Regions from separate parts of the Metabacillus sediminis genome, predicted to be linked through region 2. Evidence: predicted binding sites of a transcription regulator. Region 2 holds the regulator's gene; each other region holds the start of a gene.
The links. Region 2 encodes LexA, which represses DNA repair genes until DNA is damaged. Its sites were predicted from a motif close to CGAACATATGTTCG; they were not measured.
Positions count from the first base shown of each region.

Region 1 (7,948 bases), 1.5 Mb from region 2:
ATTGTTGTTTTGCCGACTCTGATCCTGCTTTTCGCAGGACAGAAGCACCTTCAAAAAGGATTGACTCAAGGTGCAATAAAATAACGTTTGTAAAAGCAGCGGGTATTTCTCCCGTCAATTAACTGAATGAGGCATAGATTGGCCAGCTCACCTTTCTGCATATGAAGGGGAATTGCCAGCCGGTCCATGCATAATCAAATAAAAAATCAGGAGTGAAAACAGATGAAAAAGGTATTGATATTGATTACTGGTCTAATGCTGATCGTGCTCTCAGCCTGCGGCGGAACACAGCCGGAAAAAGAAACAGCAAAGCCTGTGAAGAAAAACGCTGAAGGTAAAATTGAAGTAACATTCTGGCATGCAATGGCTGGAGATTTAGAGACTTCTTTAAAAGAGATTGTGGATGAATACAATAAATCTCAAGATAAGATTGAGGTTAAGCCTGTATTCCAGGGAACATACGAAGAAGCACTGACAAAATTCAATACCGTTGCGGGATCTCCTGACGCTCCAACCATTATGCAGACGTTTGAAGTCGGCACAAAGTATATGATCGACAGCAACAAAATCGAGCCTGTCCAAAAGTTTATTGATCAAGATAAATTTGACACATCTCAATGGGAAAAAAATATTTCAAATTACTACACAGTGGATGGCAAGCAGTATTCTATGCCGTTTAACTCCTCAACACCCGTCTTGGTATACAACAAAGATGCATTTAAAAAAGCTGGCCTGGATCCTGAAAAGGCACCTCAAACTTACAGTGAGCTGAAAAGTACAGCACAAGCACTTACGACTGGCAGCCAAAAAGGATTTTCGATCCTGAATTACGGATGGTTCTTTGAAGAAATGGTAGCTGTACAAGGCGGAACCTATGTGGATAATGAAAATGGACGCAAAGGAGACGCGGAAAAAGCGACGTTCAATGGACCGGAAGGAAAACGTGTTTTTGATCTAATCAGCCAGATGCACAAGGATGGTTCTTTCTACAATAGCGGACAGAACTGGGATTCTATGAGAGCGGCATTCCAATCGCAAAAAATTGCTATGTTCCTTGACTCTTCTGCAGGAATTAAAGAATTGATTGATAATGCTCCATTTGATGTTGGGGTTGCTTATCTTCCTGTTCCTGATGGCATCGAAAGGCAAGGGGTTGTAATCGGAGGAGCTTCGCTTTGGATGTCCAAAGGTACGGCTGAAGAAGAACAGCAGGGTGCATGGGATTTCATGAAATATTTATCTACACCTGAAGTGCAGGCTAAATGGCATGTAGACAGCGGGTATTTCTCTATCAATCCAAAAGCATATGAGCAGGATATCGTGAAAAAAGAGTGGGAAAAGTATCCGCAGCTTAAGGTAACGGTGGACCAGCTGAAAAATACAAAGCCTTCTCCGGCTACACAAGGAGCCTTGATTTCCGTTTTCCCTGAATCCAGACAAAAAGTTGTAACTGGAATGGAAAGCTTATATCAAGGGACAGATCCTCAAGAAGCATTGAATCGGGCAGCAAAGGAAACAGAACGATCGCTTGAGATGGCTAATCGCAAGCAGAAGTAAGCTTCAAAGGGCTGGCCAGAAGAATTCTTCATGGCCGGCCCTTTACTTTTTGGTTGATTTTAAAAACCTGTTGATTGGAGTGGAAAGCGAACGCCTGCTACCTGCAATCAACAGCCAAGTTTAACAGAGCTTAGTATTAAGAATGGAGTTGCAAACATGAAGATATTTGCTCACAGAGGATGCAGCGGACAGTATCCGGAAAATACGATGCTTGCTTTTAGAAAGGCGATAGAAGCAGGGGCAAGCGGAATTGAATTGGATGTTCAAATGTCAAAAGACGGTGAACTTGTCGTCATTCATGACGAAAGAATTGACCGAACGACAGATCGAGTGGGATATGTAAAGGACATGACATATAAGGAATTGCGGAATGCAGATGCAGGAAGCTGGTTTCATCCTTCCTTTCATAATGAAAGGATTCCTCATCTGGAGGAAGTTCTGGATTTGCTTTTGGAAGACCAGTCAGGCACGGTCTTAAATATTGAATTAAAAAATGATGTATTTGATTACCCTAATCTGGAGGAGAAAGCAATGCGGATGGCTGAAGAAAAAAATCTGGCCGGCAGAATTGTTTTTTCATCCTTTAACAAAGCAAGCGTGAAAAGAATGAAACAACTAAATAAAGTCTTTGAAATTGCCTGGCTTTTTGAAGGGAATATGCCAGATGCTGCCTTGATTGCTGAACAGCTTGGCTGCAGCAGTATCCACTGTCCTGCCGAATTCAGTCTCTCCGAAGCCGGATTGGAATATATGAATAACGGGGGAACGTTAAGAGTGTATACGATTAATGACCTTGCTTTATATCAAAGTCTTATTCATACAAAAGTGTCGGCAGTGATGACAGACTTTCCGGATTTGCTGTTAAGAACAATTGAAGAATAGGTTCCTCTAAAGCTATTCAGCATTCGCGGAGCATGATAGAATAACGGTAATATCAAGAAGGAAGAGGGCGTTTCACAATGCTGACGAAAGCGATCCTGGCATTGATTTTTCCGTTTGTTCTTGTCGTGCTTTTTACGAGAGTCACGTACAGTTATATAGTTGGGACTGCTTTAACCGCTGCACTCATCATCGCTTCTTATTTTAAAGGATATACAGAGTTCGACTATATTGTGGGGCTTGATGCTGTATCGCTTGTTGCAGGGGCTATGTATGCACGTAAAATGAACCGTAAACCCAACCATTTGAATAAATAGAGAGAAACCGTGCGATGCGCGGTTTTTTCTGTGCATAAAGAGTGCGTTTAAAGAAAAAGGTTGCGAATGTCTAAAAGCGGGAAAACTGATAGACAGCAAGAAAAATACTGCAAACGTCAGTTCGTATCTTTGGAATTTCCCATATAGTGTATGGTAAAATATAAATACGATAATGCGTGAATTGGGGGCCTTTGTGTGGAACATCGGTTTGAGTTAGTCTCGAAATACAAGCCGGAAGGGGATCAGCCTGCGGCAATCAAGAAACTTGTTGAAGGAATTAATGAAGGGAAGAAGCACCAGACGCTTCTTGGGGCAACCGGAACAGGCAAAACATTTACCGTTTCGAATGTCATCAAGGAAGTCAATAAGCCGACCCTCGTGATTGCTCATAATAAAACGCTGGCAGGCCAGCTCTACAGTGAATTTAAGGAGTTCTTTCCGAATAACGCTGTAGAATATTTTGTGAGTTACTATGATTACTATCAGCCTGAAGCCTATGTTCCCCAGACCGATACTTTTATAGAAAAGGACGCAAGCATTAATGATGAAATTGACAAACTGCGCCACTCTGCAACGACCTCATTGTTCGAACGCAGAGATGTCATCATTATTGCCAGTGTTTCCTGTATCTACGGCCTCGGTTCTCCGGAAGAATACAAAGAACTCGTAGTATCTCTTCGGACTGGAATGGAGCTTGAACGGAATCAGCTGTTAAGGCGTCTTGTAGACATCCAATATGAGCGGAATGACATTGACTTTAAGCGCGGAACATTCAGGGTTCGCGGGGATGTCGTGGAAATCTTTCCTGCATCCAGGGATGAACACTGCATGAGAATTGAATTTTTCGGAGACGAAATCGACCGCATTCGCGAAGTGGACGCCTTAACCGGGGAAATACTCGGCGAACGTGAACACGTCGCGATCTTCCCGGCTTCCCACTTCGTAACCCGTGAAGAAAAAATGAGCGTTGCCATAGGAAACATTGAAAAAGAGCTGGAGGAAGAATTAGTCAAGATGAGGGAAGCCGGCAAGCTTCTTGAGGCTCAAAGGCTTGAGCAGAGGACAAGATATGATCTTGAAATGATGAGAGAGATGGGATTCTGTTCGGGAATTGAGAATTATTCCCGCCATCTTACATTAAGACCTCCCGGCTCCACCCCTTACACATTGATTGATTATTTTCCAGACGATTTTATGATTGTTGTCGACGAGTCTCACGTTACCCTTCCGCAGGTACGCGGAATGTTCAACGGGGACCAGGCACGGAAGCAGGTTCTAGTCGATCATGGGTTCCGTCTGCCTTCTGCAAAAGATAACAGACCGCTTCGTTTTGAAGAGTTTGAAAAACATATGACGAACATGGTTTATGTTTCGGCGACACCGGGCCCTTATGAAATAGAGCATACAGACGAAATGGTCGAGCAGATTATACGTCCGACCGGATTGCTCGATCCTACTATTGAAGTCCGGCCTATTCAGGGACAAATTGATGATTTAATCGGGGAAATCAATGCAAGAGTCGAAAAGAATGAACGGGTTCTCATTACGACCCTGACGAAAAAGATGTCCGAGGATCTGACGAATTACCTTAGGGAAATTGGAATCAAAGTCAATTACCTCCACTCCGAAATAAAAACTCTGGAGCGGATTGAAGTAATACGCGATCTGCGTCTCGGTAAACATGACGTCCTCGTTGGAATTAACCTTCTCCGGGAAGGTCTGGATATACCTGAGGTGTCACTGGTAGCCATTCTGGACGCAGATAAAGAAGGTTTCCTTCGCTCTGAACGTTCTTTGATTCAGATTACCGGACGTGCAGCCAGAAACTCAAATGGCCATGTTATTATGTATGCCGATAAAATCACGAATTCAATGGAAGTTGCGATAAATGAAACGAAGCGCCGCCGTGAAACACAGGAAGAATATAACCGAGTTCACGGAATTGAACCGAAAACGATTCAAAAGGAAATCCGGGATGTAATTCGAGCTACTATGGAAGCGGTGGAGGAAGATACAGACCAAGCAGCACCGGCAATTGCGAAGCTCTCCAAGAAAGAGCGGGAAAAAGTGATTGCTCAGATGGAAAAAGAGATGAAGGATGCTGCCAAGGGACTGGATTTCGAACGGGCCGCAGAGCTTCGTGATTTGCTAATAGAGCTGAAAGCGGAAGGATGACAAAGTATGGCTAGTGAACACATAGTTGTAAAGGGAGCCAGAGCGCATAACCTTAAAAATATAGATGTCACAATTCCTCGGAATCAGCTCGTCGTATTGACGGGCCTTTCAGGATCGGGAAAATCATCGCTTGCATTTGATACGATTTATGCGGAAGGACAGCGCAGGTATGTCGAGTCGCTTTCTGCCTACGCCAGGCAATTTCTCGGTCAAATGGACAAACCAGATGTTGATTCCATCGATGGATTGTCTCCGGCTATATCCATTGACCAGAAAACAACAAGCCGGAATCCAAGATCAACAGTTGGAACGGTCACAGAAATTTATGATTATTTGAGGCTTCTTTATGCACGTGTAGGACGGCCTGTCTGTCCAAATCATGGCATCGAAATCACTTCGCAAACCATCCAGCAGATGGTGGACAGAATTATGGAGTTCCCGGAGCGCACGAAGATGCAGGTTCTTTCTCCAGTCGTATCTGGACGGAAGGGAACTCATGCCAAAACCCTTGAGGACATTAAAAAACAAGGGTATGTAAGGGTTCGGGTAAATGGTGAAATGCAGGAGATTTCTGAAGAAATCATCCTGGAAAAAAACAAAAAGCACTCGATCGAAGTGGTAATTGACCGGATTGTAATCAAAGAGGGAATTGAGGCAAGACTAAGCGACTCTCTTGAAGCAGCGCTTGCCCTGGGTGAAGGAAAGGTCATGATTGATGTCATTGACCAGGAGGAACTTTTGTTCAGCGAGCACCATGCCTGCCCTTACTGCGGATTTTCTATCGGAGAGCTTGAACCGAGAATGTTCTCTTTTAACAGTCCTTTTGGCGCCTGTCCTTCATGTGACGGTCTTGGGTCTAAACTGGAAGTAGACCGTGAACTCGTTATTCCGAATGAGTACCTAACGCTTAAACAGCACGCTATTGCTCCATGGGAGCCTACGAGCTCACAGTATTATCCTCAGCTCCTTGAAGCTGTGTGCAGCCATTATGGAATTGATATGAACGTTCCTGTTAAGGATCTGCCAAACCATCAATTGGATAAAATTTTACTCGGAAGCGGAAAAGATGAGATCTACTTCCGCTATGAAAATGACTTTGGGCAGGTAAGAGAGAGCTATATTAAATTTGAAGGCGTGATGAAAAATATTGAGCGCCGCTACCGTGAAACGAGCTCGGATTACATTCGCGAGCAAATGGAGAAATATATGGCTCAGCAGCCATGTCCTTCGTGCAAAGGATACAGGCTGAAGAAAGAAACACTGGCTGTTAAAATTGACGGCCGCCATGTTGGGGAAACGACCACCCTTTCTGTTCAGGAGGCACACGATTTTTTCGGTAAGCTTGACCTGACTGAAAAGGAAATGAAAATTGCCAAATTGATTTTAAGGGAAATTTGCGAACGCCTTAGCTTTCTTGTTAATGTGGGTCTGGATTACCTGACCTTAAACCGTTCAGCGGGCTCCCTTTCCGGAGGAGAAGCACAAAGGATCAGACTTGCTACTCAGATCGGTTCGAAGCTGACTGGCGTTCTGTATATATTGGATGAACCGTCCATCGGTCTTCATCAGCGTGATAATGACCGCCTTATTGAAACGCTGCAGAATATGCGGGACATTGGGAATACCCTCATTGTCGTAGAGCATGATGAAGATACGATGCTTGCTGCCGATTATCTGATTGATATCGGCCCTGGAGCGGGCGTGCACGGAGGAAACGTCATTTCCGCTGGATCACCTAAGGAAGTTATGAAGGATAAGAATTCTCTGACTGGTATGTATCTGTCCGGCAAAAAATTTATCCCTCTTCCTCAAGAACGGAGAAAACCGGATGGCCGTTACATTCAGGTCAAAGGGGCAAATGAGAATAACCTGAAAAATGTTTCAGTTAAATTTCCATTAGGAACGTTTATTTCCGTTACAGGTGTTTCAGGTTCAGGTAAAAGTACACTCGTAAATGAAATACTGCATAAGGCGCTGGCTCAAAGGCTTCATAAAGCAAAAACAAAACCTGGAGAGCATAAAGAGATTTTAGGTATTGAACATTTAGATAAAGTCATCGACATTGATCAGTCGCCGATCGGAAGAACGCCTCGTTCCAATCCGGCTACTTATACAGGCGTATTTGACGATATCCGCGATGTGTTTGCTTCGACGAATGAGGCCAAGGTCAGGGGATATAAAAAGGGCCGTTTCAGCTTCAATGTAAAAGGAGGCCGTTGCGAGGCCTGCCGCGGTGACGGAATCATCAAAATTGAGATGCATTTTCTTCCGGATGTATATGTTCCGTGCGAAGTATGCCACGGCAAACGGTACAACCGGGAAACACTTGAAGTAAAATACAAAGGCAAAAACATTTCGGACATTCTTGAAATGACCGTTGAAGATGCGCTCGATTTCTTCGAAAACATTCCTAAAATACACCGGAAGCTGCAAACCATTTACGATGTCGGACTAGGATATATCACGCTTGGCCAGCCGGCAACGACTCTGTCAGGGGGAGAAGCGCAGCGGGTGAAGCTTGCTTCAGAACTGCACCGCCGTTCAACTGGGCGCTCACTTTATATTCTCGATGAACCGACAACCGGTCTGCACGTTGATGACATTGCAAGGCTGCTGAAAGTTCTTCAGCGTCTTGTTGAGAATGGAGACACGGTGCTGGTTATTGAGCATAATCTCGATGTTATTAAAGCAGCGGATTATTTAGTCGACCTGGGTCCGGAAGGCGGAAATGGCGGAGGCCAGATCATTGCCTCCGGTACACCTGAACAAGTCATGGAAGAAAAAGCCTCCTATACCGGTCATTATTTAAAACCGATTATTGAAAGGGAACGCGAACGGATGAAAAAACTAGTAAAAGAAAAAGAAGCCGTCGCTAAATAAGTTTGGGCCAGCTCATCTATTGAGCTGGCTATTTTCATATAGTGAAACCAATCACCTATTTGAATCGTAAAAGGATGTAAAGGAGATGGAACTTCATGAAAACCGATAAATTACTTTCTGCACTATGCTATTTCAGTGTG
Region 1 is NZ_CP147407.1:3,495,239-3,503,186, reverse strand. It holds gene WCV65_RS18280 (carbohydrate ABC transporter permease) at 1-84, shown strand, start outside; gene WCV65_RS18275 (ABC transporter substrate-binding protein) at 223-1,557, shown strand; gene WCV65_RS18270 (glycerophosphodiester phosphodiesterase) at 1,714-2,439, shown strand; gene WCV65_RS18265 (CsbA family protein) at 2,517-2,753, shown strand; gene uvrB (excinuclease ABC subunit UvrB) at 2,949-4,928, shown strand; gene uvrA (excinuclease ABC subunit UvrA) at 4,935-7,808, shown strand; gene WCV65_RS18250 (DUF4870 domain-containing protein) at 7,904-7,948, shown strand, end outside.
Region 1: a site for LexA is predicted at 2,864-2,877, ahead of uvrB (excinuclease ABC subunit UvrB). Genes of this name have one in related genera too.

Region 2 (7,948 bases):
GCATCTTCTTTTTTTATCGTGTCAAGAAGCTCGAGAATTCCTTCCCTCTCAATCTCATAGCCGCTTGCCTTCTCCATGATGATCCGGACGGGTTCCATTCCGTTTTGAACCGCTAAAGAAGTCAGTTCTTCCTCCTGTCTGAGAAGAGAAGTTTCCTGTTCGTCTTTTGCTGTACTGACTCTGCAATAAATAACCGCCTTCAAGTAAACACCTACTCTTCTGAAGCAATAATATGGGTTTCATGTTTGTAAAGATCATTCTTTTTCACTGGAATAAAAACGGTGTCACCAGGTTTAATTACAATAGTAGATAAATTATTTTCCTTATCCACCCATTCCACAAACTCTGTCTGAGACATTCCGTGCTTGTCCTTCAGTGTTTCTGCCAAATCCCATAGTGTATCTCCTTCTCGGATTTCTATTTTAGCATATTCATCCAGTGTTTTGCCGCTTCCCGTACCGGCTGCTGCAAATAAAATACCCCCGACAAGAACGAAAAATGATGCTATGAGTGCAAATGTGCTTTTTGACATGTTAACCCCTCCAGAATGTTTGTTCGCTTTTTGATATTTTTATTATAATACGAACAAACGTTTTGGGTCAAGCGTTTTTCGAACTTATGTTTGTATTTTCAGGTAAATGATGCTATAATCACTATAAATTACTTACTCTGAGGTGCTAAGGATGAGCAAACTATCAAAAAGGCAACAGGACATTCTTGAATTTATTAAACAGGAAGTCAAAAGCAAAGGGTATCCGCCTTCCGTCCGTGAAATTGGCCTTGCTGTCGGTCTGGCATCCAGCTCTACCGTACATGGCCATCTTGCCAGACTTGAAAACAAAGGCCTTATACGCCGAGATCCTACAAAGCCAAGGGCTATCGAAATTTTAAATGAAGATCATGGAATGGAAATTCCGAGAAACGAAGTGATTAACGTTCCGATTATCGGGAAAGTTACGGCAGGGCTGCCGATTACTGCTGTGGAAAATATTGAAGAATACTTTCCGCTCCCTGAACGGCTTGCTTCACCTGATGACCAGGTTTTTATGCTTGAGATTGTCGGGAACAGTATGATTGAAGCGGGAATATTAGACGGAGACCTTGTTGTAGTAAGACAGCAGCAATCCGCTAATAACGGTGATATTGTCGTTGCCATGACCGAGGATGATGAAGCCACAGTAAAACGCTTTTTTAAAGAAAAAGATTATATCAGGCTGCAGCCGGAAAACTCATCAATGGAACCCATTATTTTAAGGAACGTGTCCATACTTGGCAAAGTGATTGGAGTATACCGTACAGTGCATTAACGAGCTTGTTCAACTGGACAAGCTTTTTTTCATTCAGATTATAATGATAGAATAAAGGCTGTATAATGTGCTATACAATCAGCATCTGGAGGAACCATTTATGTCCGACAATCAAAAGGAGCTTCAATTAGATGAAGCCAGCAGTCAATTTATTTTTCCCTTCTCTTTAAAACATACAAATGTGATGAAGATCCAGCAGCAGCTGGAGAATAGCGGTTACCGCTTCTTCCATCTGGACGCAAAAGAAACAGAAAATGCATATTACGGTCCCGGGCAGTCCGTTTCCCATGATAATATGGACCAATACTTTTTGCCGTTTATTGAAAACCTGTTATTTGTTCATGAGCCGGCAAAAGAATCGCTCAGCCGGTTTTCAAAGTCTGTTCAATCACCAATCCGGTTATTATTCGGTGAGGATCAGCGTTCATATGAAGCAGAAGTCCTTTCTGCTGATATTTTTATCTGCCCTTTTGAAATTGGTATGATCTCGATTCGGACCCGGTTTACTCAGTCTCCCCTAAAGCTTTCTGAAGTGATGGACTTTCAAAATCAGTTCCGTGTTCTGGATCCAAAGCTTGTTGAAAAGAAAAATCTTAGGGTCATGACTAAAAATTCATCCTATGACAGCATTCAGGATTACATATTTAAAGAAGTCGCACCCGGCATTGTCCCTTTTATCGAAACAGGAGTGAACAAGTCCTCTTATTTCGGGAGTCTTCCGTATTTCGTGGATGAAAGAATGTATATTGTCAGTACGCTGGTCACACGTGAGAATCACGTGACAAATGAACATCTCTTCCGATCGGGGCAGGTAAATGGTTATGATTCAAAAGGAAATCCGTTTATTTCCGCTAAAAACCCAGAGTACATAGATCATTATGCAAAGACCCACACTTACAGCAGGTGGGCTCCTCAGACAAACTATGTAATCAGCGATCATGCCTTTACATGCCTTACCCAGCAGGGCGAACATGTACCCATAATTAAGTCTGAAATGTTTGGCCAGCATTATTACAACTTGCTCCTTCACTTCTTTTACAAAATGGTTCTGCTTAAACTTTCCTATCAATACTCGCTGCTGTACAGACGGAATAAAACGAATGAGATTGAACAGCTAATTCAAACGATTACCGAGTTTTCCGGCAAATATCATTTTAAGGAAATAAGCAGCCGCACAGAAGGACAGGAATTGGCTTTCTTAATGAATAATGTGTTTCATATTTCGACCTTATATGACGAAGTAAAAAAAACGCTCGACAGCTTGTTCAGAAACCAGGAGAAAATTTCAGCTAAACGAAATAATTATTTATTGTTCATTTTAACGACATACACGGTTATTTCCGGAATTTATGGGATGAATCTTGTGATAGAGGACTGGAAAGGAAAAATCGATTGGAGATTGATGACTCAATACTCGGTTTTTGAGTATATTGCGTTTGGAGTAGCCATTAGCGGAATCCTAATGGGAATTGGCTTGGGTGCAGGAGCGATTTTCAGTCTTGGCAGAAACTTTTTTAACCGCAAAAAACGATGACTCCAATCCCGGGGTCATCGTTTTTCTGTTTTCTTCTCAATTGTGAAAGTTTGTTCCATCTGTTGTTGCAGAAATAATTCCCGCACGGACAACATAATCTCCGAAGTGTTCCCCATCTTCCCGTTCTTTGGCATAACGCGGCAAGATGTCACGAAGATCATTCAGTATTTCTTCTTCTCCAATGTTTTCTTTGTACATTTTGCTTAAGCGGCTGCCATCGAAGGCTGCTCCAAGATACATATTATATTTCCCCGGAGCTTTGCCAATAAATCCAATCTCCCCGAGGGCATGCCTGGCACAGCCGTTCGGGCAGCCAGTCATGCGGATTGTTATTTCTTCATTGCGCAAACCGTTTTCATCAACAATCCGCTCAATTTTATCGATTAAGACCGGCAAATAGCGCTCCGCTTCCGCCATTGCAAGGCCGCATGTAGGCAGGGCCACACACGCCATTGAACTTCGACGGAGTGCGGAATAATGCTTGCCGTCCGTTAAACCGTATTCGGCTATTAACTGATCGATTTGCTTTTTCATCTTTTGCGGAACATTTGCAATGATTACGTTTTGGTTAGCGGTTAGCCTAAAGTCTCCTGAATGCACTTTCGCAATTTCACGAAGGCCAGTCATAAGCTTATAATTTTCGAAATCGGCTACACGCCCGCCTTCTACAAACAGGGTATAGTGCCATTTGCCCTTGACCCCTTTTACCCATCCGTAGCGGTCGCCGTTGTGATCAAAATGGTAAGGTTTTGCATCCTGCAGGGTCCAGCCCAATCGGTTCTCTAGTTCTTCTTTCACTGCTTCAAGTCCAAGACGGTCTACCGTGTACTTAAAGCGGGCATTTTTCCGTTCTGAGCGATTTCCATAATCCCGCTGGATCGTGATAATTTTTTCAGCCAGCTCTACTATTTGATCAGGTGTGCAGAAGCCAATTGTTTTTCCCAGCTGAGGATAGGTTTCTTTATCGCCATGGGACATTCCCATCCCTCCGCCAATCAGGACATTGAATCCAAGAAGCTTCTCCTCTTCAACAATCGCGACAAACCCCAGATCCTGTGAATACACATCGATATCATTGGACGGCGGAACCGCAATTCCGATTTTAAATTTACGGGGCAGATAAAGAGGACCATACATTGGTTCAGCTTCTTCTGCCGTGCCCGCTACCTTCTCTTCATCAAGCCAAAGCTCATGATACGCTCGTGTACGTGGAAGGAGATGTTCACTTAATTTTTTGGACCATTCGTAAACCTCTGTATGAATCTCAGATTGTTCAGGATTCGGATTGCACATGACATTCCGGTTTACATCACCGCAAGCAGCAATCGTATCCATCAGAGATGCATGGATATCCTGAATCGTTTTTTTCATATTCCATTTTAATACTCCGTGCATTTGAAAGGTCATGCGCGTGGTCAGCTTCAAAGTGCCATTGCCGTTCCTTTGAGCCAGGTCGTCCATGACAAGCCACTGAGCGGGAGTAGCAACTCCGCCCGGCAGACGAACACGGAGCATAAATTGATAGGCCGGCTCCAATTTCTGTTTTTGGCGTTCATTGCGGAGATCCCTGTCATCCTGCAGGTAGCTGCCGTGAAATTTCATTAAGCGGTTATCATCATCCGAAATTCCTGCACTGATCGGTTCAAGCATTGATTCCGCAAGGGTTCCGCGCAAATAGTTGCTATCATCCTTAATACGCTCCACATCGCTCGGAGTTCCTTCCGGTGCTTTTAATATTCGATTGCCCATGTGAAAAACTCCTTTCCTAATAAACATCCCGCTGATATCTTTTATCCTGCTGCATTTGAGCCAAATACTCTTCTGCTTTTTCCTGACTCAAACCGCCTTCCTTTTGAATGATTTCCAGTAGTGCATTATGGACATCATGCGCCATATTCCTTTCATCACCGCAAACATAAACAGCAGCACCTTCCTGCAGCCAATTGAACAGTTCCCGGCTCCGCTCAAGCATACGGTGCTGAACATACACTTTTTCCTTTGTGTCTCTTGAAAATGCCACATCCATTTTTGTTAATAGACCATCTTTCATCCATTTTTGCCACTCTGTCTGGTAAAGGAAGTCTGTTACAAAATGCTGATCTCCAAAGAAAAGCCATGATTTCCCTTCTGCTTCTTTCTCTTCCCGCTCCTGCATAAACGATCGGAATGGGGCAATTCCTGTCCCTGGACCTACCATAATGATCGGTGTTTCGGGATTGGCGGGCAGCTTAAAGTTTTGATTGGGCTGAATATATACCGGCAAGCTGTCTCCCGGCTGAAGCCTTTCCGCACAAAGAATGGAGCATACTCCGTTTCGTGCGCGTCCATGAGACTCATAGCGCACAGCCCCGATTGTTACGTGAACCTCATCCGGGTTGGCCGCCAGGCTGCTTGCAATAGAATAAAGTCGTGCAGGAATTTTTCGAAGGACGGAGAGAATCTCTTGTGCCGGAACAGCCCACGGTCCAAAATCACGCAGCAGATCCAGCAAATCACGTCCTGTAAGGTACTCTTTTAGTTCCGCTTCCCGGCCAGGTGAAAGCAGTTCTTTTAAATCCTGACATCCTGTAATTTGTGCAGCTTGCTCAAGCAGCGGCTTCGTTAGGACGGTTATTTCATAGAAAGAAGTGAGCGCATCCTTTAATGAACGCACATCCCCCTGTTTGTTTACTGTAACCATTTCATCCGGTGCCCAGTTCATTTCGCTGATAATCAAATCTGCCAGAGCAGGATCATTATTAGGGTAAATCCCAAGACTGTCCCCCGGTTCAAAGGAAAGACCGGAGCCCTCGAGTGATAATTCAATGTGGGTCGTTTCCTTATTGGACCCCCGTCCGTTTAAATTTATACTTTCAAGAATTTCCGCATGAAATGGATTCGTTCTTGAATAATTCGTTACTGCAGCCGGTGTAGCAGCTGAAGAATCCGGCACTGAGGCATCACTTCCCTGCAATCCTAAAAGACCATTAATGACCCCTTCCAGCCATTCAGCTGCAGGCTCATCATAATCCAGATCGCAGTCCACTCTTGGATGCAGTCTTTTGCCGCCCAGCTCTTCCAGCTTGCTGTCAAATTCCTTTCCTGTCTGGCAAAAGAATTCGTAAGAACTGTCACCCAGGGATAGAACGGAATAGTTCAAATCCTCAAGCTTCGGTGCGCGTTTCCCATGAAGAAATTCATGGAGTGACAGCGCATTATCCGGCGGATCGCCTTCACCATGTGTGCTGACCACAATCAGAAGGTTTTGAATTTTTTTTAGCTGATTTGGTTTGAAATCGTTCATGGAAGCTACGGTTACTTCAAAACCCTTCTCCTTTAAGGTCTTGCCCCCCGCTTGCGCCAATCCCTGCGCATTCCCCGTCTGGGATCCATAAAGGATGGTCACGTTTTTGGAGATGGTCTGGACAGCAGCCTGAGCTGGAACTTCAGCTGCAGCAGCCCCTGGAGTACTGGCAGCTGAAGCCGCAAGATAGCCTGAAATCCAGTTTTTTTGTGAATCAGTTAATGTTGGCAATAGCTGGTTCAGGAGATCTGCCTGCTTTTGATCAAAAGGGCTGTTTGTTACTTGAATATGCAATGAACCCACCTCATCATTTCATCATATTTCGATTATACCTATGTATTAAGTCGGTTTTTCACTTAAAATAAACCAGCACGCTTTTTACCTTGGTTAGCAGTATAAATATCTTATCTAATTTTACAGAAAATTAGAGCATTAGTAAAATATTTTTAAATAATCGGAGTTATTAATATTGTTAATAGTAAAAGTTCTATTCCTCTCGTCTAATTGAACCATCCTTTTTCAACAATTAGAACGGTAATTGCAGCAATCAAAAACCCCTTACAGCATTATGCCGTAAGGGGTTTTTGAGTAAATTAGCGCTGAAGAAGGCTTCCTTCATAGCTTTTTACATCAAGCGGTGCCGTTAAAAACTCTTTTGCTTTCCCTACAAACCCAACAAAATGGGCACTTTCTCCATGGGTTTTCACAGCAGCCATATCTTCCCAAACTTCTACCATTGTATAAGCGTGCTCCTGATCCAGATTTTTCATCAGACGATAAGAGATGCATCCATTTTCTGCCTGTGAAGCTTTCACCAATGTTTCAATTTCTTCAAGAAAAGCTGCTTCTTTATCCGGTCTAACTTGAAATCCTGCATGTGTAATAATCATTTTTTTGTCCTCTTTTCATTTAATTTTTTCTATGCATGAATGGCGGTTATCTCCACTCCGTGATCTTTTCAATCGGTAAACGCACTGATTGGTAGCCCTGATCTGCCGCTTTCCCAATGGAAAGAAGCATAACTGGATAGTAACGCTCTTTATCCATTCCGAATACATCGGCAATTTGATCCTTTTCATAACCGCCGATTGGATTCGTATCGTAGCCGTGTGCACGTGCAGCAAGCATCAGCTGCATTGAAACAAGGCCGGCATCAATCAAATTCATTTCCTTTAGTGATTCAAACGAGCTTGCTTCAAAAAACCCTTTAATCTGCGCTACTTGTCTGTCTCTGACCTCAGCAGGCATATGTCCCTCAGCTACTGCTTTATCGTAAATTTCATCCATATATTCATCACTCTTCATATCAGCGAAAACAGCGATCATTGCAGCAGATGTCTCGGTTTGCACCTGATTAAACTTCGCTAGCGGAGCAAGCTTCTTCTTGCCTTCTTCTGAATCAATGACCATAAAACGCCATGGCTGCATATTTACAGATGATGGAGCGAGCGTTGCTTCTGTCAGAATCTCCGTCATTTCCTCCCGGCTGATTTTCACTGATGGATCGTAATTGCGAATGGAACGGCGTCCAGTGATAATTTCTTTAAAATCGTTCATTTTAGTCATGATTTATTTCTCCTTTATGAGGGGTCTAGTTGATATTCATTCATTAGTATTTCATATTCTCTACATTTTCTTGAATCCGGGTAAGCATTTCTAAAAGAAGCGTTCGTTCCTCCGTATTAAAACCATGTAAGACATCCGAAACAAACCGCTGTTTTTCTTCTTTATATGCGGCGATTTTCCCGCGCCCTTCTTCGGTCAGGCGTACATATGTGAAACGATTGTCTTCAGGATTTTTCCGGCGGATGATCGTACCCTTTT
Region 2 is NZ_CP147407.1:1,994,413-2,002,360, reverse strand. It holds gene WCV65_RS10470 (recombinase family protein) at 1-203, opposite strand, end outside; gene WCV65_RS10465 (LysM peptidoglycan-binding domain-containing protein) at 212-532, opposite strand; gene lexA (transcriptional repressor LexA) at 684-1,307, shown strand; gene WCV65_RS10455 (hypothetical protein) at 1,408-2,841, shown strand; gene cysI (assimilatory sulfite reductase (NADPH) hemoprotein subunit) at 2,878-4,590, opposite strand; gene WCV65_RS10445 (assimilatory sulfite reductase (NADPH) flavoprotein subunit) at 4,607-6,418, opposite strand; gene WCV65_RS10440 (putative quinol monooxygenase) at 6,718-7,014, opposite strand; gene WCV65_RS10435 (nitroreductase family protein) at 7,061-7,690, opposite strand; gene WCV65_RS10430 (MarR family transcriptional regulator) at 7,734-7,948, opposite strand, start outside.

Region 3 (7,948 bases), 420 kb from region 2:
TAATTCCTACTGAAAACAAGCTTCAATTTATCAATGCTTTGAAGGAAGCTGGCTTTAACGAAATGGAGATTACCTCCTTCGTTTCCCCAAAATGGGTACCTCAGATGGCGGATGCCGAAGAGATTGTAAGATTTGGCTCTGCTGCTGGCAGAAGCATCGTTCTTACACCCAATGAAAAAGGCCTTCAAAAAGCATTGGACAATGACTGCCGAGCTGTCGCCTTCTTTGTCGGTGCAAGCAATACATTCAATCAAAAAAACATTAACCGAACAACAGAGGAAAGCATGAATTCACTCCTTCCGCTACTAGCAAAAACGAAGGATCGCGGGCTGTTCATTCGTGCCTGCATATCTACATCCTTCTATTGTCCGTACGAAGGAAAAATCGAAGAAGAACCTGTTCTTGAAATCTGCCGTCAGTTCGCTGACGCAGGAGTGGATGATTTAAGTGTTGCCGATACAATCGGGATGGCCCATCCTCAAGAGGTCTACTCCCTCTTTTCCCGCTTAAAGCAGGAATTTCCCGAAACCTTAATCACTGCTCATTTTCATGATACGAGGGGACTTGGACTCGCAAATGTGCTTGCTGCTTTACAGGCGGGAGTCGACCGGTTCGATACCTCTGCCGGCGGCCTTGGCGGATGTCCATTCGCTCCCGGAGCAAGCGGCAATGTCGCGACAGAGGATGTTCTTTACATGCTTCAGGAGATGAAGATCGAAACCGGGATTTCACTTGAGAAGGTTTTAAAGGCGGTAAACAGCATTGAGCCGTTTCTTAATAAAGCGATTTCCAGCAAGCAATATACGCTGTGGAAAGCCCAATTGGCAGAAAAAGCGCAATGATGCATCGACACTCTCAGGGGGTGTCTTTTTTTTAGCACATTGAGGAGGACGTATTATTTTTAATCTTTTCAGCATACATGTAAAATGTGACAAAAACCTTTTAAAGGGGGAAAAACCAATGAAGAAGCTTGTAATCGGACTTGGTGCAGCCCTCTCTTACATCGTTTCTGTCGGGTTCTTTTTCACTCATATGATGATGTATTCGAAAAAGAAAACGGATGAAGAGATCATCGAAAAAGAAAAACTCGGCGGCCATTTTGTCCAAAAGGATTTCGATGAGCTTGAGAAGAGGAACGTGAGCATTCCTTCCAGGTTTGGGTACAGCATTAAGGGCTATCTGATCGCTCCGTACAAAGAGAAAAAATTTGTCATCGTCAGCCATGGTGTCACGATGAACCGGTATAATTCCATTAAGTATATGAATCTGTTCCTTGACCGGGGCTATAACGTCCTGATCTACGATCACCGGCGGCACGGTGAATCCGGAGGGAAGACAACGAGTTACGGCTATTATGAAAAATTCGACCTGCGCTCTGCGGTCCATTGGCTGAAGCATCAATACGGTGAAAACATTACCCTTGGCATCCATGGGGAATCCATGGGTGCCGTGTCCATGCTTCTATACGCCGGCAGTCTGGAGGACGGGGCTGATTTTTACATAGCAGATTGCCCATTCGAGGATTTGGAGCAGCTGCTTCTTTACCGCCTTCAAGCTGAAATCCGCATTCCTAAATGGCTTGTCATGCCAATCGCCCGTCTTTTTCTTAAATGGCGTGACGGGTATAACATGGATGAGGTTTCACCGATAAAAATCATAGACCAAATTCAAAAACCTATCCTATTTATTCACGGAAAAAAAGATGGGACCATTCCCTTCTCTTCCTCTATTCATTTGTATAAGCAAAAACCTGGTTTAAAAAAGATCTATATCGCTGAGAATGCAGAACATGCGATGTCCTTTACGATGAATCAGGCTGAGTATGAGCGAAGGATTAAGCTCTTTCTTCAGGAGAGCGGCATCGAAGAAAAAGAACTGACTGAGCTGGACATTTAGTTGTCCACTTCAGTCAGCTCTGCACGTCAATACTTTTCCATTTCTCTGCTTTCTCTTCGCTTAAACTTATTATAATAGTATACATACAATCCCGCCCCAAGCAGAAACACGCCTGCAAACACCCAAACCGGAATTCCCCAGTAATAAACTCCTCTAAAAGCCATTCCCAAAAACATGATAGCGTCCCACAAAAAATCAAATTTTGACATCTCCCGCTCCTTTTTACCCTTATTTTACCTAAAAAGTGGATTTTTTGTCATACTTTCTGGATTTGCTGTATGATATGGATTAGAAATTCTCGTATATTAAGGAGACTAAAATGGAATTACAAAAATACCAGCCCCATCATATTGAAAGGCTTCAAGAGTTCAGCCTCCCGCCAGAGCAATTGCCATTCACTTCCCTGCCGATTAACAGGCTTGAAGGCTCCGCAGGCGAGCACCCAATTGTCATTCTGAATCAGGGAATACCAGTCGGCTTTTTTCTTCTTCACTCCAGTGAGAGAGTGCGCGAATATACAGATCTCCCAAAACGGATGCTATTAACCTCCTTCTCTATTAATTTCTCTGATCAGGGGAAAGGGTATGCTAAAGAAGGACTGCAGCTGTTAATTGACTTTGTTCAGCAGGAATTTCCAGAGTGTTTGGAAATCGTATTAGCTGTCAACCATAGAAATCTCGCTGCACAAAATCTATATAAAAAAGCAGGATTTCTTGACACAGGCAATCGTAAAAACGGCAGGATTGGAGAACAATATATTTTAAAACTGCCGATCGAGAATGCAAAATGCGTTTAGTATTAATCGGAGGGGGATACGCCAGGGAGGATGATCAGTTTCCCATTAATCAACGTTTGGCGGAACTGACAGGAAAAGAGAATCCTGACGTCTTATTTATACCGACCGCCTCAGCAGATGATGAAGACTACATAAATGAATTCCTCGGAGTTTTTGAAAATCGCCTTACGTGCAGAGTCTCCGTCTTGCGCATGCGTTCCCTCATCCCTTCTGACTCAGAAGTAAAGAAAGCTTTTCATGCCGCTGACTTGATATATCTTGGCGGCGGGAACTATTTGAATATGATGGAGAGATGGAAAAAATGGAAAATCGATTACCATTTAACCCAGGCTCTCCAAACCAACACATTAATTGCCGGAATCAGTGCCGGAGCCATTTGCTGGTTCAACAGCGGACTTCGCTCTGATTATGAAGGAGATGGCTACATGGAAAGTGAGGGCTGGCATATAATCGATGCTGTTTTTTGTCCGCATTATAATCAGCCTGAACGTGCGGATGCCTTTTACTCCCTTATGGAACAGTCAGACAGAAAAGGCATCGCAATTGAAGATGACTGTGCCTTATATCTAAACGGAGATTCCTTTGAAATCATAGGTTCACCATCAAAAATTCATACGTTTGGCGGGCTGGCATTCAATCAGCTTGCCCGTATTAGCCATCCTATTTGACACCTTTATACCATGGAAAAGCTGAGGCGTTCACTGCATGATAAGAAATGGATGAGGCAAGAGAAGGAAAGCCGCTGAAAGCTTATTTCAGTGCACCGTATTTTGTTAAGTTTATGGACGTACTAAAGAACCCCCTATTTCTTTCTTTTCAATCTATCAATCGTTAAAATAGATATAGACTATGTCCTGAATGGAGGATGCATGAATGAAAAAGCTATGGATCGGCCTCGGCATCGCCTTCTCATACATCTTCATTGTCGGCTTCTTTTTCACGAATATGATGATGTTTATTAAGAAGCGGACAGACGAAGAAATTCTGGAGCGCGAAACACTGGACGGGCATTTTATTCAAAAGGATTTCGATGAGCTGAAAAAATCAGAAGTGACGATTCCTTCTACGTACGGATACGACGTCAAAGGCTACCTCGTCGCCCCTTACGAGGAACGCAAATTTGTCATCATCTGCCACGGTGTTACCGTAAACCGCTACAATTCAGTAAAATACATGAATCTGTTTTTAAAGCGCGGCTACAATGTCCTGATCTATGATCATCGCAGACACGGAGAATCCGGAGGGAAAACAACAAGCTATGGACACTATGAAAAATATGATTTGCAGTCTGTTGTCCATTGGCTGAAAAATCAATACGGCCAGGACATTACCTTAGGAATTCACGGAGAATCCATGGGATCGGTTACGATGCTTCTTTATGCGGGGATGCTGGAGGACGGCGCTGACTTCTACATTGCCGACTGTCCATTCGACAGCCTGGAAAAACAGCTTCTCTACCGTCTGAAAGTAGAATTCCGTCTGCCCGGCTTTCTCGTCATGCCGATTGCCCGTCCTTTCATGAAATGGCGCGATGGATACTCGATCAACGAAGTTTCTCCGATAAATTTTATTGATCAGATTGAGAACCCCGTCCTTTTTATTCACAGCAAGGACGATGCTTACATTCCATCTGAATCGTCACAGCTGCTGTATGATAAAAAAAATGGCGCCAAGAAAATCTACTTTGCCGAAAAAGGTGACCATGCGATGTCGTTTACGGAGAATCGGGAAGAGTATGAGAGGATATTGGATGAGTTTTTGAAAGAGACTGTGCCTGGAACACAGTAGATAGCTGGTTTCATCTGGAAGATCCGGGTCCTAAGCTAAGCCTAGGACCCTTTTCTTTATTTTCTTCCTGCCTGCCACTTCATTCCCCATCCAAAAGCCCTGTCCATTTTTTCATGTCCCTGAAAATATTCGACTAAACGTGTAACGTTAAACGTCTGATCTTGGACGTTTTCAATCATGGCAATTGCACACATCGTTTGGCCATTGCGGTGTTCATCAAGCTTTACCTCAATGTCCTGGCCATTGCCGTATTTCAGTGTAACGACACCATCTACCTCTGACCAGTTAGCTGCTCCCTGATAAATAAACGTATATACAAGAATCCGTTTTATCTCCTGTATCCGGTCTCCATTAATCCGGAGATTTTCTCCTCCCGCCGCCGCTCCTGTCCGATCATCATGATCCAATTGAATATAAGGAAGCTGCTGAAGATTTCCAAACGCATTTCCGAGGGCCTGAATGCAGCCTTTTTGTCCGTTCTTAAGTTCATATAAACAGCCTAAGTCAAGGTCTGCTTGACTTGCACCTTTTCCGAGCAACCCGGATAAAAATCCTCCTTTCGCAGGTTGGTTCTGCTGTTTCTGATTCCAGTTTAAATTTACCAATAGTTCGCCAATACCTGATCCGCTTGTTTTTGAGAGATTAATGGATTCACCTTTTTTCTTTAACTCAATCACTCTATTCATCTCCTCCTACTGGATGATGTTTCCATTTCACTTTTTAGTTTACTAAAAATAGGGCATTTTCTCCAATACCAACTCATCTATGGTTACTTTTTCCTCTTTTTGTGATACGATCTTCAAAAGGAACATACGTACGTTATTTATTTGGAGGGATTGGATTGAGGCCTAAACTGACTCTATCTATAGCGGTACAGGATTTCACGAACTATTATTGGCTGAAAGAGGAGCTTCAGGGTTTTTGCAGAAAGAATGGACTATCACCAACTGGTTCCAAATCAGAGCTTTCCTCGAGAATTGCAGCGTTTTTGCAGACGGGAGAAATACTAAAGCCAAAACGATCTGTAAATCCTCCTGGAAGAGAAAAGTCCAAGCGGGAGCTGACTCTGGAAACGGTGATTACGGAAAACCACCGCTGCAGCCAGGAAGCAAGAGCCTTCTTTAAGACAGTGATTGGACCGGGATTTCATTTTTCTACATACATACAGAACTTTTTTAAAACGCATGCAGGGTATACCTATAAGGATGCTGTAAAAGCCTGGCATGAAGAAGAAGAACGAAAAAAGAACCCTTCATACAAATCAGCCATTGCCCCTCAATTTCAATACAACCAGTTCACTCGTGACTTTTTCGCAGACCCTGCAAATAAAGGAAAAACGCGCAAAGATGCCATTAATGCATGGAATTCGGTCAAAGGGCTTCCCGGCGGCAGCAAGTATAAGGATAACGGGCTTCATGCAGATGAGAAAGACTAAAGGAGAAATGGTATGCAGAATGCTAAAAAGGCGATAGAAAACACATCAAACATGAAAACGATCCTCATTACCGGTGCGTCAAGCGGATTTGGAATGCTCGCTTCCCTTGAATTAGCCAAAAAAGGCCACACCGTGATCGCAGCTATAAGAAATATGGATAAATCGAAGGAACTTTTAAAACTAGCAGAGCATAACGGGTGTGCAGAAAAGATTTCGATCCATCCTCTGGATGTGACCAGTGCTGACTCGATCGAGGCACTCCAGCAGTTTCTGAAAAAAATCGGAAAGATTGATGTCCTGATCAACAACGCGGGATTTGCATTCGGAGGATTCAGTGAGGAAATTACGATGCTTGAGTTTAAAGATCAATTCGAAACGAATTTCTTTGGTGCTATCGCGGTAACTCAGGCTGTTCTTCCTTTCATGCGCGCCCAGAAAAGCGGAAAGATCATCAGCATGAGCAGCATAAGCGGACTGATCGGCTTTCCGGGTCTGTCCCCTTACGTCTCATCCAAGCATGCATTAGAGGGATTCAGTGAAAGCCTTCGTTTGGAAGTGAAACCGTTTGGCATTGATGTCATGCTGATTGAGCCGGGATCCTTTTCAACGAACATTTGGACAACCGGGAAAAAGGTGGCGGAAGTATCCATGGACCCGCATTCTCCCTACTTTTCTTATATGACAGGAATTGAAAATGAGCTCAAACGGGGAAGCGCAAAACAAGGGGATCCGATGGATGTGGTGCAATTAATAACTGTTCTATGCGAAAAACGGAGGGTGTATAAGCTCAGATATCCGATTGGAAAGGGAGTCCGCTTAACACTCCTTTTAAAAAGAATATTGCCTTGGCGTATTTGGGAATCCGTTATTCTACGCAGACTTTTGCCGAAAAAATAAAAAAGAACCCGTCCATCATGGGTTCTTTAAACGCGGCTTGATTGTCTGCGTTGACGGTATTGCTGCCATTGGAAGCGGATAAAGCATCCAATGCAGAAGCCCAGTATTGCTATAAAGGCTGAGAGGGCAACCATTGCCGTAAAAACATAAGCCAGAGTCATCCAATTCATGACGTACCCAATATAGCCAAGAGCAAGACAGCTAACGGCTATCGCCTGGTTAAACTGCTGCTGATCAAAATCCTCCGGAATGTATGCGGATGCCGGTTTTCTCAGGAACAGTTTGGCCGTCTTCATGACCGGATTAACTTTAAAGATCAACCCCATCAATCCTGCGGCTAACGGTATAAGCAGTATCCAAGCCCATCCGGTAAGCCATGCTGCTAAAACAGAAAGTACGATGAACCATTGATTGGTCATAACGAGAGGTTTCGGAATGGTTTTCATAAAAAACCCACCTTACTGATTGGAATATACGTATTTTACACCATTCTTTTCTTTTTGGGAAACTTGCTGTTTTCTTTCTCAAGCTTCAAGTAAACGACAGATCCAGCCAGCGAAAAAAAGCTCCCCAATATGATCACAGCATGTGTACCTGCCCTTTCAGCCAAAAAACCCGCCATAAAGGCCGCGAGCGGCATAAGTGCCCATGTCATAAGCCTGCTTGTTGCCTGAACTCTCCCCAGCAAATGATCCGGTGTAAAATCTTGCCTTATTCCGGCGATACAAGGATTCATCACCGCAGCGGCTGCCGTTCCAACTGCATTCAGTATGAGCAGCAAAAAGAATTGTTCGGTCAGACCAAATAGAAAAATGGAACACCCGCCTATAAAAGATGAGAGAAAGAGCAGCTTTCGATTTAATATCCTTTTTTTGAAGAGTCCTGCCGCCATGGCCCCCGCTACCACGCCAGCTCCGCTGAAGGAGAGCAGCAGTCCGATTTCCCATTCAGAAAGACCAATTATATCTTTCAAATGAAAAATCAGCATCGTCACAAAAAGAGTTGTTCCAACTACAGACAGAAGCAGCGCCATGTTCGTATAAAAAATAGGCTTCGTCTTTATGACAAATTGAAAGCCCTCCACTGCATCATTCAAAAAGGAGTGCTTTACTTTTTGAGAAATAGGAATGGATTTA
Region 3 is NZ_CP147407.1:2,417,306-2,425,253, forward strand. It holds gene WCV65_RS12680 (hydroxymethylglutaryl-CoA lyase) at 1-842, shown strand, start outside; gene WCV65_RS12685 (alpha/beta hydrolase) at 961-1,896, shown strand; gene WCV65_RS12690 (hypothetical protein) at 1,923-2,105, opposite strand; gene WCV65_RS12695 (GNAT family N-acetyltransferase) at 2,216-2,692, shown strand; gene WCV65_RS12700 (Type 1 glutamine amidotransferase-like domain-containing protein) at 2,683-3,360, shown strand; gene WCV65_RS12705 (alpha/beta hydrolase) at 3,566-4,480, shown strand; partial or broken gene WCV65_RS12710 (Tellurium resistance) at 4,537-5,154, opposite strand; gene WCV65_RS12715 (DUF6434 domain-containing protein) at 5,322-5,915, shown strand; gene WCV65_RS12720 (oxidoreductase) at 5,928-6,812, shown strand; gene WCV65_RS12725 (DUF4395 domain-containing protein) at 6,839-7,258, opposite strand; gene WCV65_RS12730 (MFS transporter) at 7,294-7,948, opposite strand, start outside.
Region 3: a site for LexA is predicted at 5,286-5,299, ahead of WCV65_RS12715 (DUF6434 domain-containing protein). Genes of this name have one in related genera too.